2 regions of the Comamonas sp. 4034 genome follow, and region 2 is predicted to be linked to the other one. Evidence: riboswitches for the same ligand, from Rfam matches in the RefSeq annotation. Region 2 holds a riboswitch; the other holds the start of a gene.

Region 1 (6,652 bases), on a different contig from region 2:
CTTCAACTGGAGCTTTGACCGCATCTTTGGCCTGCCGCGCTCCGCGCAGTGAGGGTCTGAAGCGATACTGCAGACAAGCATTCAAAAAGGCATTCAAAAAAGAAGCTGCCAGCGCCTGATGGACGGGGTTTTCAGAAGGAAAATGATCTGAAACCTTTATCCATCAAGCGCTGGCAGCTATTTATTTTTTAGATACCTCAGCGCAGCAGGGCAATCATCATCTGCAGCACAAAGGCGTTGATGATGTCGATGAAAAAGGCGCCCACCAATGGAACGATGAGAAAAGCCTTGTGCGACGGACCGTACTGGTTGGTGATGGCCTGCATGTTGGCCACGGCCGTGGGAGTGGCGCCCATGCCGAAGCCGCAGTGGCCGGCCGCCAGCACGGCTGCGTCGTAATTGCGGCCCATGACGCGGAAGGTCACAAAGGCCGCAAACAGCGCCAGTGTCAGGGTCTGCGCCGCCAGGATGATCATCAGGGGGCCCGCCAGGTCGGTCAGCTCCCAGAGCTTGAGCGAGAGCAAGGCGATCGCCAGATAGATCGACAGGCCAGCGTTGCCGAACACATCGATGGCGCGGTCGAACACCTTGAAGCCAAAGGCATAGTCCAGCACGTTGCGGATGACCACGCCGCCACCCAGCGCCCAGACGAAGGTCGGCAACTGTACGGCGGTGCCTTGGGTGACGCCGGTCATGAACTCGGCGAAGGCCAGGCACCCGGCAAACAGGGCCAGGGTTTCGATGGCGGCCTCGGCGGTGATCAGGCGCGGCGCTGTGTTGGGCGATTCGAAATTGGCCACATCGCTGCCTTCGCTCACGGTGGCGCGGTCGCTTTGCTGCTGCTCTGCATTGGTGCGCGGGCGTGCCAGCTGGTGGCGGGTGATCAGGCGCTTGGCCAACGGCCCGCCCAGCAAGCCGCCAATGACGAGGCCGAAGGTGGCGCAGGCAATGCCCAGGGCGGTGGCGCCGCTCAGGCCATATTGCTGCTCCAGCACTGCACCCCAGGCGCCGGCCGTGCCGTGGCCGCCCAGCAAGGTGATGGAGCCGGCCACGAGACCAATCAGCGGATCCAGCCCCAGCAGGGTGGCCAGGCCCACGCCCACACCGTTCTGCACGACGATGAACGCCACGATCACGCCCAGGAAGATGATGAGTCCCATACCGCCTTCGCGCAGCTTGGCAAAGTTGGCACTGAGGCCAATGGACGAGAAGAACACCAGCATGAAGGCCGACTGCAGCCCGGATTCAAAGGACAGGGTGAGCCCGGTGAGCTGGTGCAGCGCAAAGATCACGGCCGCCACGACCAACCCGCCCGAGACAGGCTCGGGGATGTTGAAATCGCGCAGGAAACGGATGTGCCGGGTCAGCAATTTGCCCAGCAACAGCACGAGAACGGCCATGATCAGGGTGTAATAAGCACTGAAGCTCAGGTGCAAGGTTTTCTCCTCAGGTGCAGGCCTTGGGCCTGATTGGATACAAAAGTGCAGGTGTTCTCTGCTGATCGGCATATTTTGCCGACAAAACCGCGCAATATGCTCGAAATGCGATGGCAGCGTTCTCGAACGGCGATATAACCCGGGCGGGTAGCGGCATTTGCGGCTGCCATGGCCCTCATGCGTGCTATAGAGCAGCGCTTGGCGTACTGGCTTAAAATGGCTGGCCTTGTCCCAAGGAGCGCTGCAGCAGGCCGGTGGTATGACCATCTCGGGCCTGTCAGGCTTGGGCAGGTGGCTGGGTATGCTTTGCGCTGCCCGCAGCAACGGCGCTCACCTGTTCTATCGTGTGTTTCTGGTTTTCACAGGTGAGCCCCATGTCCGCGTCTGCTTCTCCCATTTCCGTCCCACCCATGCGCCTGTCGGGCCTGGAGCCCGTCTTCATCGGCGAGGGCACGCTGTTCGTCAACGTGGGTGAGCGCACCAACGTCACCGGCTCCAAGGCTTTCGCGCGCATGATCCTCAACGAGCAGTACGAGGAGGCGCTGTCGGTGGCACGCCAGCAGGTGGAAAACGGCGCCCAGGTCATCGACGTGAACATGGACGAGGCCATGCTCGACAGCAAGGCCGCCATGGTGCGCTTTCTGAACCTGATTGCCTCCGAACCCGACATTGCCAAGGTGCCGGTGATGGTCGATTCGTCCAAATGGGAGGTCATCGAGGCCGGTCTGCGCTGCCTGCAGGGCAAGGGCATCGTCAATTCCATCTCCATGAAGGAGGGGGTGGACAAGTTCAAGCACGAGGCCAAGCTGATCAAGCGCTACGGCGCAGCCGCCGTGGTCATGGCCTTCGATGAAAAAGGCCAGGCAGACACCTACCAGCGCAAGGTCGAGATCTGCGAGCGCGCCTACCGCGTGCTGGTCGATGAAGTGGGTTTTTCGCCTGAAGACATCATCTTCGACCCCAATATCTTTGCCGTCGCCACCGGGATCGAGGAGCACAACAACTACGCGGTCGAGTTCATCGAGGCCACGCGCTGGATCAAGCAGAACCTGCCTGGCGCCAAGGTGAGCGGTGGCGTCTCCAACGTGAGCTTTTCCTTCCGCGGCAATGACCCGGTGCGCGAGGCCATCCATACCGTGTTCCTCTACCACGCCATCCAGGCGGGCATGGACATGGGCATCGTCAATGCCGGCATGGTGGGCGTCTACGACGACCTGGAGCCGCAACTGCGCGAGCGCGTGGAAGACGTGGTGCTCAACCGCCGCCCCGACGCCGCCGAGCGCCTGCTGGAGATCGCCGAAGCCGCCAAGGGCGCAGCCAAGGACGATAGCAAGAAGCTCGAATGGCGCGGCACGCCCGAGCACCCCAAGACCGTGGGCGAGCGCCTGTCGCATGCGCTGGTGCACGGCATCACCGATTTCATCGTCTCCGATACCGAAGAGGCCTACCAGCAGATCGTGGTGCAAGGGGGCGGACGCCCGCTGCACGTGATCGAAGGCCCGCTGATGGACGGCATGAACATCGTGGGCGACCTCTTCGGCGCGGGCAAGATGTTCCTGCCCCAGGTGGTCAAGAGTGCGCGGGTGATGAAACAGGCCGTGGCCCACCTCATTCCCTATATCGAAGAAGAAAAGCGCCAGCAGGAAGCAGCGGGCCTGGACGTATCGAGCAAGGGCAAGATCGTCATCGCCACCGTCAAGGGCGATGTGCACGACATCGGCAAGAACATCGTCACCGTGGTGTTGCAGTGCAACAACTTCGAGGTCATCAACATGGGCGTGATGGTGCCCTGCCACGAGATCCTGGCCCGCGCCAAGGCCGAGGGCGCAGACATCATCGGCCTGTCAGGCCTGATCACCCCCAGCCTCGAAGAGATGCAGTACGTGGCGGGCGAGATGGACAAGGACGACTACTTCCGCATCAAGAAGATTCCGCTCCTGATCGGTGGGGCCACCTGCTCGCGGGTGCACACGGCCGTCAAGATTGCGCCCAAGTACGACGGCCCCGTGGTCTACGTGCCTGATGCCTCGCGCAGCGTAAGCGTCGCGCAAAGCCTGCTGGGCGAAGGCAAGCAGGCCTACCTGAGCGAGCTGGAGGCTGATTACGACAAGGTGCGCCACCAGCACGCCAACAAGAAGAAGACGCCACTGTGGCCCCTGGAGAAGGCACGCGCCAACGCCACGCCCATGGATTTTGCCGCCCACCCGCCTGTGGTGCCGCGCGCACTGGGCCGCCGCGTGTTCAAGAATTTCGACCTGGCCGAGATCGCCCGCTACATCGACTGGGCACCGTTCTTCCAGACCTGGGACCTGGCTGGGTCCTACCCCGCCATTCTTGACGACGAGGTGGTGGGCGAGGAAGCGCGCAAGGTGCTGGCCGATGCGCAGGCCATGCTCAAGAAGATCATCGAGGGCCGCTGGCTCACCGCCAATGGCGTGATGGCGCTGTACCCCGCCAACCGCGTGGGCGATGACATCGTGTTCTACAGCGACGAATCGCGCAGGGCGGAATTGATGACCTGGTACGGCATGCGCCAGCAGACCGAAAAGCAGATGATCGATGGCCTGATGCGCCCCAGCCGCTGCCTGTCGGACTTCGTGGCGCCCAAGGAATCGGGCATTGCGGATTACGCGGGCCTGTTTGCCGTGACGGCCGGCATCGGCGCCGAGAAGAAGGACAAGGAGTTCCAGGACGCGCTGGACGACTACTCGGGCATCATGTTCAAGGCCCTGGCCGACCGCCTGGCCGAGGCCTTTGCCGAATGCCTGCACGAGCGCGTGCGCAAGGACCTGTGGGGCTACGCCGCAGATGAGGCCTTGAGCAACGAGCAGCTCATCAAGGAGCAGTACAAGGGCATCCGCCCCGCGCCCGGTTACCCGGCTTGCCCCGATCACACAGCCAAGATCGACCTGTTCCAGCTGCTGGACGCCAAGGACATCGGCATGGAGCTGACCGACAGCCTGGCCATGTTCCCCGCATCGAGCGTGAGCGGCTTCTACCTGGGAAGCCCCGAGGCCACCTACTTCAACGTGGGCCAGATCGGCGAAGACCAGCTGGCCGACATGGCCGAGCGCCGGGGCATGGACATCGAGGAGCTGCGGCGCAAGCTGGCGCCCAATCTGGGGTGATGGCATAGCGGACAAAACGCTGGTTGTACATGCGAAATCTACATATCGATTGAATGAAAACGTCGTTGCCTGACGACGGTTCGGCTTTCTACACTGACTTCACTGTGCTGCGGCCCGAGGGGCTGCACACGGGTTTGTTCAAGAAAGCATCGATATGAAAAACAAGACACTGGCGCTGGTCGCCACCGCTGCGCTGGCAGCACTGGCATCGGGCGCCGCCTGGGCGGATCGCCTGCAGGACATCAAGCAGGCAGGGGTGCTTCGCGTGGCGGCGTTTGATGCCAATCCGCCCTTCGGCTTCGTCGACCCCAAGACCCGCAAGATCGTGGGCCTGGACGTGGACTATGCGCAGGAGTTCGCCAAACGCCTGGGCGTGAAGCTGCAACTGGTGCCGACCAATCCGGCCAACCGCGTGCCGCTTTTGCTGGCGGGCAAGGTTGATCTGGTGTTGGCCAACTTCACCATCACCGAAGAGCGCGCCAGGCAGGTGGGCTTCAGCATTCCGTACTTTGCTTCGGGCACGCAGTTCATCGCACCCAAGGGCACATTGACCACGCCGCAGCAACTGAGTGCGCTGCGCATTGGCGTGGACAAGGGCACGACCAACGAGATCGTGCTGCGCGAAAAGTATCCCCAGGCCACCCTGGTGGCCTATGACGACACGCCGTTTGCCTTTACCGCGTTGCGCAATGGCAATGTGCAGGCCATTTCGCAGGATGGGCCCAAGCTGGTGGGCCTGCTGGCCACCATCAAGAACAAGCAGGAGCGCGACAAGTGGGAGGTGCCTGCCTTCACGATCTCCAGCGACTACATCGGCGTGGGCATTCCCAGGGGCGAGGCTGCCCTGACCGATTTCGTCAACACTGCCTTGCAGGAGCTGGAGGCCAATGGCGGGGCCGGCAAGATCTACGACACCTGGTTCGGTCCGCAAAGCGCGACACCACTGGTGCGCAATTTCAAGATTGGCGACAAGCGCTGAGGCCTGCCCTCGGCCATAGCCATCGCCATGGCACCTGCCTGATCCCGGCCTGCGCCGGGACTCGGGTTTTGTGCGCTGACAGACATGCATCCTCTTCTTCTCTGGCTCGATCCGGTCTGGCAGCACCTGCTGGCCGGTAAATACTGGCACTGGCTGCTCGGCGGCTGGTGCGTCACCATGCTGACCTCGCTGCTGGTCATTGCCGCAGCCACGGTGCTGGGCATTGGCTTTGCCCTGGCACGCAATTCCGGGCTGGCGCCGGTGCGCGGGCTGGCCCTGGTCTATCTGTCGGTGTTCCGCAATACGCCGCTGCTGGTGCAGCTGTTCTTCTGGTACTTCGGGGTGCCCAGCCTGCTGCCAGCCGAGTGGATGGCCTGGCTCAACAGGCCGCACCCGCTGGGCGGAGGCTGGTTCAGCCTGGGCTGGCCTTCCTTCGAGTTCATCTCGGCAGCGGTCGGCCTGGTGTTCTATTCCACGGCCTATGTGGGCGAGGAGGTGCGTGCAGGCATCCGTAGTGTGGCGCCCAACCAGGTTCAGGCAGCGCGCTCGCTGGGCATGACGGGCTGGCAGGTGCAGCGCCACATTGTGCTGCCGCAGGCGCTGGCCACCATTACCTCGCCGCTGCTGGGGCAGTACATGAACATCATCAAGAACACGTCGCTGGGCATGACCATAGGCCTGGTCGAGCTGTCCTACCGCGCGCGCCAGGCCGAGGCGGAGACCTTCCAGTCCTTCCAGGTGTATGGCATCACCACACTGCTGTACATCGTGCTGATTCTCGCGCTGGAGGTGCTCGGCCAGCACCTGGAACGTCGGCGCCGCTGGGGCCGGGTACAGCCGGGGCGGGCATGAACTTTTCCGCATTGGAAGACGATTGGCTCTACCTGCTGGTGGGGACCTTCCCCGAGGGGCCGCCTGGCGGCGCGCTGCTGACACTGATTCTGAGCGCCAGCTCGGGCCTGCTGTCCGCCGTGCTGGGCCTGGTGCTTGGTGTGGCCCTGGTGATGGGAGTCGGGCCGTGGGCTCGGTGGTTGCGCACTGTGCTGGGTTTTTTGCGCGCGATTCCGGTGCTGCTGCTGATCTTCTGGATCTACTTTCTGCTGCCGGTG
Region 2 (6,652 bases):
GAGCTGGTGGGCAGTGCGCTGCGGCAGATGCACGGCCGTCTGGCCGGGCATGTGGTGCGCACCGATCTGCCAGCAGGCCTGCCGCTGCTCCATGTGGATGCGGTGCTGATGGAACGTGTGCTGGTCAACCTGCTGGACAACGCTGCCAAATACACGCCGCCCGGCACGACACTGACGCTGGCCTGCCATGTGGAGCAGGATGCACAGGGCATCGATCATTGTCTTCTTACGCTACAGGATGATGGGCCAGGACTGCCAGCACACCTGGATGCGGCACTGTTGTTTGAGCCGTTCACACGCGGGGTGGTGGAATCCTCCGTCTCCGGCATGGGCCTGGGTCTCACGCTGGCACAGCGCATTGTCCAAGCGCATGGCGGGCGCCTGGAAGCCACTTCCGTCGGCCCTGGGCAGGGTACGATCTTCGCCGTCCACCTGCCCGTGCCCGAGCAACCGGCTTTGGACGATTGAAACGGCTTTTCTCATGACTGTTGCAGCCCACCGCGTACTATTGATTGAAGATGACCTGGCCATACGCCGCTTTATCCGCCTGGCCCTGGAGGACGAAGGCTGGCAGGTGTTCGAGGCAGAGACGGCACGGCGTGGCCTGATCGAGGCCGCGAGCCGTCAGCCCGATGTGGTGGTCTTGGACCTGGGCCTGCCCGATGCCGATGGCAAGAGTGTGATTGCCGAACTGCGCAGCTGGAGCCCTCTGCCGGTGCTGGTGCTGTCGGCCCGGGACCGCGAAGAGGAAAAGGTAGCCGCCCTCGACGCCGGCGCTGATGACTACCTGACCAAACCCTTCGGTGTGCCGGAACTGCTCGCGCGGCTGCGCGTGCTGCTGCGCCGCCGCCAGCAGATGCCTGCCGACACAGCGCCTTCCAGCCGCGCACGCTTTGGCGAGGTGACGGTCGATCTGGCCACGCACGAAGTCAGCCGGGGATCGGAGGTCGTGCACCTCACGCCCATCGAGTTCCGACTGCTGGCTGCACTGATCGCGGGCCAGGGCCGCGTGCTGACGCACCGCCAACTGCTGCTGCAGGTGTGGGGTCCGGAATACCTGGATAGGCCCCATTACCTGCGCGTGCACATGGCCAACCTGCGCCAGAAGGTCGAGGCCGACCCGGCCCAGCCCCGGCACCTGCAGACGGAGTTGCAGGTGGGTTACCGCCTCGTGGGGCTGGCGGCGGCTTAGAGCCGCTTCAGAACCCGTTTAACCCATCATTTTTTGCAGCGCCATGGCCGTCGCATACATGCCAAGGCCAAAGACGGCATGGGTGACGATGCTGTGCAAGCGTGCAATCCAGGGCCGGGGCGCGCGGCTGGCCGCCACACCCATGCCCATGCCCGGCTGCATGATGAAGAATGGAAACACCACGGTTGCCACACCAAAAGCCAGTGCAGGCCACAAGGTGGGTGCGCTCAGCCATGCCATACCCTCCAGGGCCACAAGGGTCAGGGCAAACACCAGGCCGATGAGGTAATGCACGGTCCAACCCACGGCGGCCTCGTGTGCCCTGGGTTTGGCAGCGGGGATCGGCACTTGTGCGGGGCGACTCTCGGGCAGATAGAGCAGCCAGCGTCCGACCAGCGCGTAATTGAGTGCAGGGGTGCCGAACAGGCGCTTGCGCAGCAGGGCCCAGAGGTCGGTGATGGCGGTGGCGCCCAGGCCCACTGCCAGGGTCTGGGCCAGGATATGCGAGAGGGGAACAGGGTTGTCAATGTGCATATGGCTTGCCTTGTTGGAAGAAAACACCCACTATGCAAATTGAAGTCAACTTCAAGTCAACCACGCATGCTCATCGATATCGGCGAGGTGGCGCGTCGCTCGGGTCTTACCGCTGCCACCCTGCGTTACTACGAGGCCCAGGGCCTGATTTCCTCCTGCGCGCGGCATGGCCTGCGCCGCCAGTACCAGCCCCAGGTGCTGCAGCAACTGGCCATGATTGCGCTGGGCCGCACGGCGGGTTTCTCGCTGGCCGAAATTCGGCAGATGTTCGGTGACGACGGCGCGCTGGAAGTGGACCGGCAGGCGCTTGCCAGCAAGGCCGATGAGCTGGACCGCTCCATACGCCGGCTGACCACGCTGCGCGAAGGCCTGCGCCATGCCGCCCAGTGCCCCGCGCCTCGCCATATGGATTGCCCGAAATTTCAGCGGATTCTGCTTGCGGCTTCCCGCCCGGCTCCCAAACGGGCTTGAGACCTGCTGCAGCGCAGAAGATGCGGCGGCGTTTATAATGGCGCGCTATCCGAGGAGCGTTGCAGCGTCCCCATCAGGCGGGGCGTGAGGCTCGGATCCCCTATCGCAACGACGCTCACCCACGCTTTCTGTGCGGTGAGATGGTGTATCTCCTTCTGCCGTAGAACGTGGTTTTTCATTCATTTTTTGGAGAAAACCATGAACGCTGCTGTTCGTTTCAACCCCGCTGATTCCGCGATTGCCGACATTTCCCTGGCCGATTGGGGCCGCAAGGAAATCAAGATCGCCGAAACCGAAATGCCTGGCCTGATGGCCATCCGCGAAGAGTTCGCTGCGGCCCAGCCCCTCAAGGGCGCCCGCATCACCGGCTCGCTGCACATGACGATCCAGACCGCCGTGCTGATCGAAACGCTCAAGGCACTGGGCGCCGATGTGCGCTGGGCTTCGTGCAACATCTTCTCCACGCAGGACCACGCCGCTGCCGCCATTGCCGCGACCGGCACGCCCGTCTTCGCCATCAAGGGCGAATCGCTCAAGGACTACTGGGATTACACCCACGCCATCTTTGAATTCGGCGACAAGGGCGCTGAAGGCGAAGGCCCGAACATGATCCTGGACGATGGCGGCGATGCCACCATGCTGATGCACCTGGGCAAGAAGGCCGAGAAGGACCTGTCCGTGCTGGCCAACCCCACGAGCGAAGAAGAAAAGATCGTTTTTGCCGCCATCAAGGCCAAGCTGGCTGTCGATGCCTCCTGGTACAGCCGCAAGTCGGCCCAGATCATGGGCGTGACCGAGGAAACCACCACCGGCGTGCACCGTTTGAACGAAATGTCGGCCAAGGGCACCTTGCTGTTCCGCGCGATCAATGTGAACGATTCGGTGACCAAGTCCAAGTTCGACAACCTGTACGGCTGCCGTGAATCGCTGGTGGACGGCATCAAGCGTGCCACCGACGTGATGATTGCCGGCAAGGTGGCCTGCGTGGCTGGCTATGGCGATGTGGGCAAGGGCTCGGCCCAGGCGCTGCGTGCGCTCTCTGCACAGGTGTGGGTGACCGAGATCGACCCGATCAACGCCCTGCAAGCCGCCATGGAAGGCTACAAGGTCGTGACCATGGAATACGCCGCTGACAAGGCCGACATCTTTGTGACCACCACCGGCAACAAGGACATCATCCGCCACGAGCACATGGTTGCGATGAAGGATCAGGCCATCGTCTGCAACATCGGTCACTTCGACAACGAAATCGACGTTGCCTCGATCGAGAAGTACCAGTGGGAAGAAGTCAAGCCACAGGTCGACCAGATCACCTTCCCCGATGGCAAGAAGATCACCCTGCTGGCCAAGGGCCGGCTGGTGAACCTGGGCTGCGCCACGGGCCACCCCAGCTTTGTGATGTCGTCTTCGTTCGCGAACCAGACCATCGCCCAGATCGAGCTGTTCACCAAGCCCGAGGCCTATGAAGTGGGCAAGGTCTACGTGCTGCCCAAGATTCTGGACGAAAAGGTGGCACGCCTGCACCTCAAGAAGGTGGGCGCGATGCTGACCGAGCTGACCGATGACCAGGCTTCCTATATCGGCGTGAAGAAGGAAGGCCCTTACAAGCCTGAAACTTACCGCTATTGAGCTTCAGGCTGCGTCGCACCGCTCTTTTAAATAAAGAGAAAGACGGTGCAAAAATCATAGCTGTTGGCGCTTGTTTAGAGCTGGTTGTAGATGAAATCTATCCATGATTGGCTTTGAGTATGCGCCAATGGCTATCAAAATGAGAGAGGATTGCGCATGCGCGCTGATGTGTTTTTGGTGGATGCGGGCCTCGCATCAACGCGCTCGCAGGCGCAGCGATTGATTGCGTCTGGCGTGCAGTGGCGCACCACGGTGCTGGCGCCATGGATCAAGGTTGCCAAGAATGGCGACGAGATTCCTGCGGGCGCTGAAGTGCAATTGCTGGATGCATCGGAAGCCAAGTACATCTCGCGCGGTGGCCTCAAGCTTGAAGGCGCGCTGGCAGCCACCGGCATTGCGGTCAAAGACCTGCGCTGTCTTGATGTGGGCCAGAGCACCGGTGGCTTTACCGACTGCCTGCTGCAGGCAGGCGCTGCCCAGGTCATCGGCATTGATGTAGGGCAAGGTCAGTTGCATGAGCGGCTGCGTAGCGACGCACGCGTGGTCTGCGTCGAAGGTTTCAATGCCCGTTCGCTGACTCCGGAATCACTGCAGGCGGCGTGTGATGAAGCCCTCTGCGAAATCGTCGAAGAGGAAGAGGACAACGACACCCAGCCCGTGGCACCCTATGCATGGATGCGCAATGGCGGCCAGGTGAGCGACGACTACGACGACAGTGACGACGCCAAGGAGCAGGAGATAGAAAACTTCAAGGCCGAGCGCAGCGCCAAGGCGCGGGCACGGCTTGAGGGAACAATGCCTGTGGAGCGCCGCCGCAGGCCGGGTACCGAAAATGTGGACATCACGCCCGCTTTCGACGTGGTGACTGGCGATGTGTCGTTCATTTCGCTCACGCTGGTGCTGCCCGCTGTGGCGCGCGTGCTCAAACCCCACGGCCAGTTGTTGATGCTGGTCAAGCCTCAGTTCGAGTTGCAGCCCGGCCAGATCGGCAAGGGTGGCATTGTGCGCGACAAGGCCTTGTATGCCGAGGTCGAGCAGCGCATCCGCGACTGCCTCACGGACCAGGGCCTCACGGTCAGGCAGTGGCTGGATTCGCCCATTGAAGGCGGTGATGGCAACCACGAATTTTTTGTGCATGCCCAGCAAGGCGCACAGATCAAGGCGCCAGCAGATGCTGATACCAGTACCGATGCGGCGGAGACGGGTGAGTCCAAGCCGGCGGTCAAGAAGGCAGCAAAACGCCCGTCACGTGCTGACATGCGTGCCAAGCGTGAGAAACAGGAGCTGTACGAGGACCCCGAGGTGGCCAGTTTTGGCCAGCCCGGCCCCGCGCGTTCCAAGCAGAAGAAGCGCAACGAGCGCTGATCAACCATACCAATGAGACCAAGAGCAGGACGGCCATGACATTCCCCATCAGCTTTGAATTTTTCCCGCCCAAGACGCCCGAGGGCGCGCAGAAGCTGCGCGGCGTGCGCCAGGAGCTGTATGCACGAAAGCCACAGTTCTGCTCCGTCACCTACGGTGCAGGTGGCTCCACGCAGGAAGGCACTTTCGGCGTGGTCAAGGCGATCCTGGAAGAAGGCGTGGATGCCGCATCGCACTTCTCCTGCGTGGGTGCCACCAAGGCCAGCGTGCGCGAGCAGTTGCAGCAGCTCAAGGACATGGGCGTTAAGCGCCTGGTGGCATTGCGCGGCGACCTGCCCAGCGGCTATGGCCTGGGCGGCGAGTTTCACTATGCCAGCGATCTGGTGGCATTTATCAGACAGGAATTCGGCAAGGATTTCTACATCGAAGTGGCGGCCTATCCGGAAATGCATCCGCAGTCGCGCAGCCCTGAGGCCGACCTGCAGGCCTTCATCACCAAGGTGAAAGCGGGTGCTGATTCGGCCATCACGCAGTACTTTTTCAATGCCGATGCGTTTTGCAGATTTCAAGAAGATTTACAAAAACGCGGTGTCGACGTTCCGGTCATCCCGGGTATTATGCCGATCACCGGATCGACGCAGCTGATGCGTTTTTCCGATGCCTGTGGCGCAGAAATCCCCCGCTGGATCCGTCTGCGTCTGCAAGGCTTTGGCGATGATGTTGCCAGCATCCGCTCCTTCGGGCTGGATGTGGTGGCTCAGATGTGCGAAGACCTGCGCCGCAGAGGAGCGGTAGGGCTGCACTTTTACACGATGAACCAAAGCGCCGCCACACTGGCGATCTGCGACCGCCTGGGGCTGTAAGCGCCACTGCCTCGGCCCGCAGCGCAGTGGCTACAAGCGCTGCATGCCGAGGGAGTTGCCGTTGCCACCATTGTTACCATCCATTCCGCCCACCTGCCGCCGCCTGCTGGCCGCCATGGGCGCGGCGCTGTTGGTCAATGGCTGCGTGCACGCGCCGGTGGATGGTGATGGCAACACACAAGCTGCGGCCGATACCGCATCTGCTGCAACACAGCAGGCGACTGCGGACGCAACCGCTCCGGCATCTTCTGCGTCGGCAAGTCCTGCACCGCCCGCTCTGCCGGATACGGCCAAACCTGCCGATACATCTAGCCCGGGCGTCGAGGCCGTTGCGGCCTCTCCGGCGCCCGACAGCGCAGGGGATCGCTCTGCCGGCCTTTTTGACGAACGACGCGGCTTGGGTCTGGCGCTGCCGCCGTCAGGGCAGTTGGGCAGCAGCGACAGCCGTTCGCGGCGCTGGGATGTTCCCGATATTCCAGACACCTTGAAGCAGGACCCCTACCGCTCCAGTGACCAGCAGGGCATGGCCTCCTGGTATGGCGGCCAGTTTCACGGACGCAAAACCGCCAATGGCGAGCGGTTTGACAAGGAAGGTTTC

Evidence for each region. A riboswitch is a leader RNA that binds a small molecule or an ion and turns the genes downstream of it on or off. The one in region 2 is predicted to bind S-adenosylhomocysteine.
Region 1: it holds a riboswitch for S-adenosylhomocysteine, as region 2 does, so the genes downstream of both, metH (methionine synthase) here and ahcY (adenosylhomocysteinase) in region 2, are expected to answer to the same signal.

What each region holds. Positions count from the first base shown of each region.
Region 1 is NZ_JBNDIT010000001.1:491,574-498,225, forward strand. Features, by position in the region: gene ABIE32_RS02205 (PACE efflux transporter) at 1-52, shown strand, start outside; gene gltS (sodium/glutamate symporter) at 198-1,436, opposite strand; S-adenosyl-L-homocysteine riboswitch at 1,664-1,775, shown strand; gene metH (methionine synthase) at 1,811-4,564, shown strand; gene ABIE32_RS02220 (ABC transporter substrate-binding protein) at 4,719-5,543, shown strand; gene ABIE32_RS02225 (amino acid ABC transporter permease) at 5,628-6,395, shown strand; gene ABIE32_RS02230 (amino acid ABC transporter permease) at 6,392-6,652, shown strand, end outside.
Region 2 is NZ_JBNDIT010000007.1:186,703-193,354, forward strand. Features, by position in the region: gene ABIE32_RS10025 (DUF4118 domain-containing protein) at 1-468, shown strand, start outside; gene ABIE32_RS10030 (response regulator) at 482-1,192, shown strand; gene ABIE32_RS10035 (DUF2938 domain-containing protein) at 1,211-1,726, opposite strand; gene ABIE32_RS10040 (helix-turn-helix domain-containing protein) at 1,793-2,197, shown strand; S-adenosyl-L-homocysteine riboswitch at 2,243-2,321, shown strand; gene ahcY (adenosylhomocysteinase) at 2,396-3,826, shown strand; gene ABIE32_RS10050 (TlyA family RNA methyltransferase) at 3,983-5,191, shown strand; gene metF (methylenetetrahydrofolate reductase [NAD(P)H]) at 5,227-6,054, shown strand; gene ABIE32_RS10060 (septal ring lytic transglycosylase RlpA family protein) at 6,116-6,652, shown strand, end outside.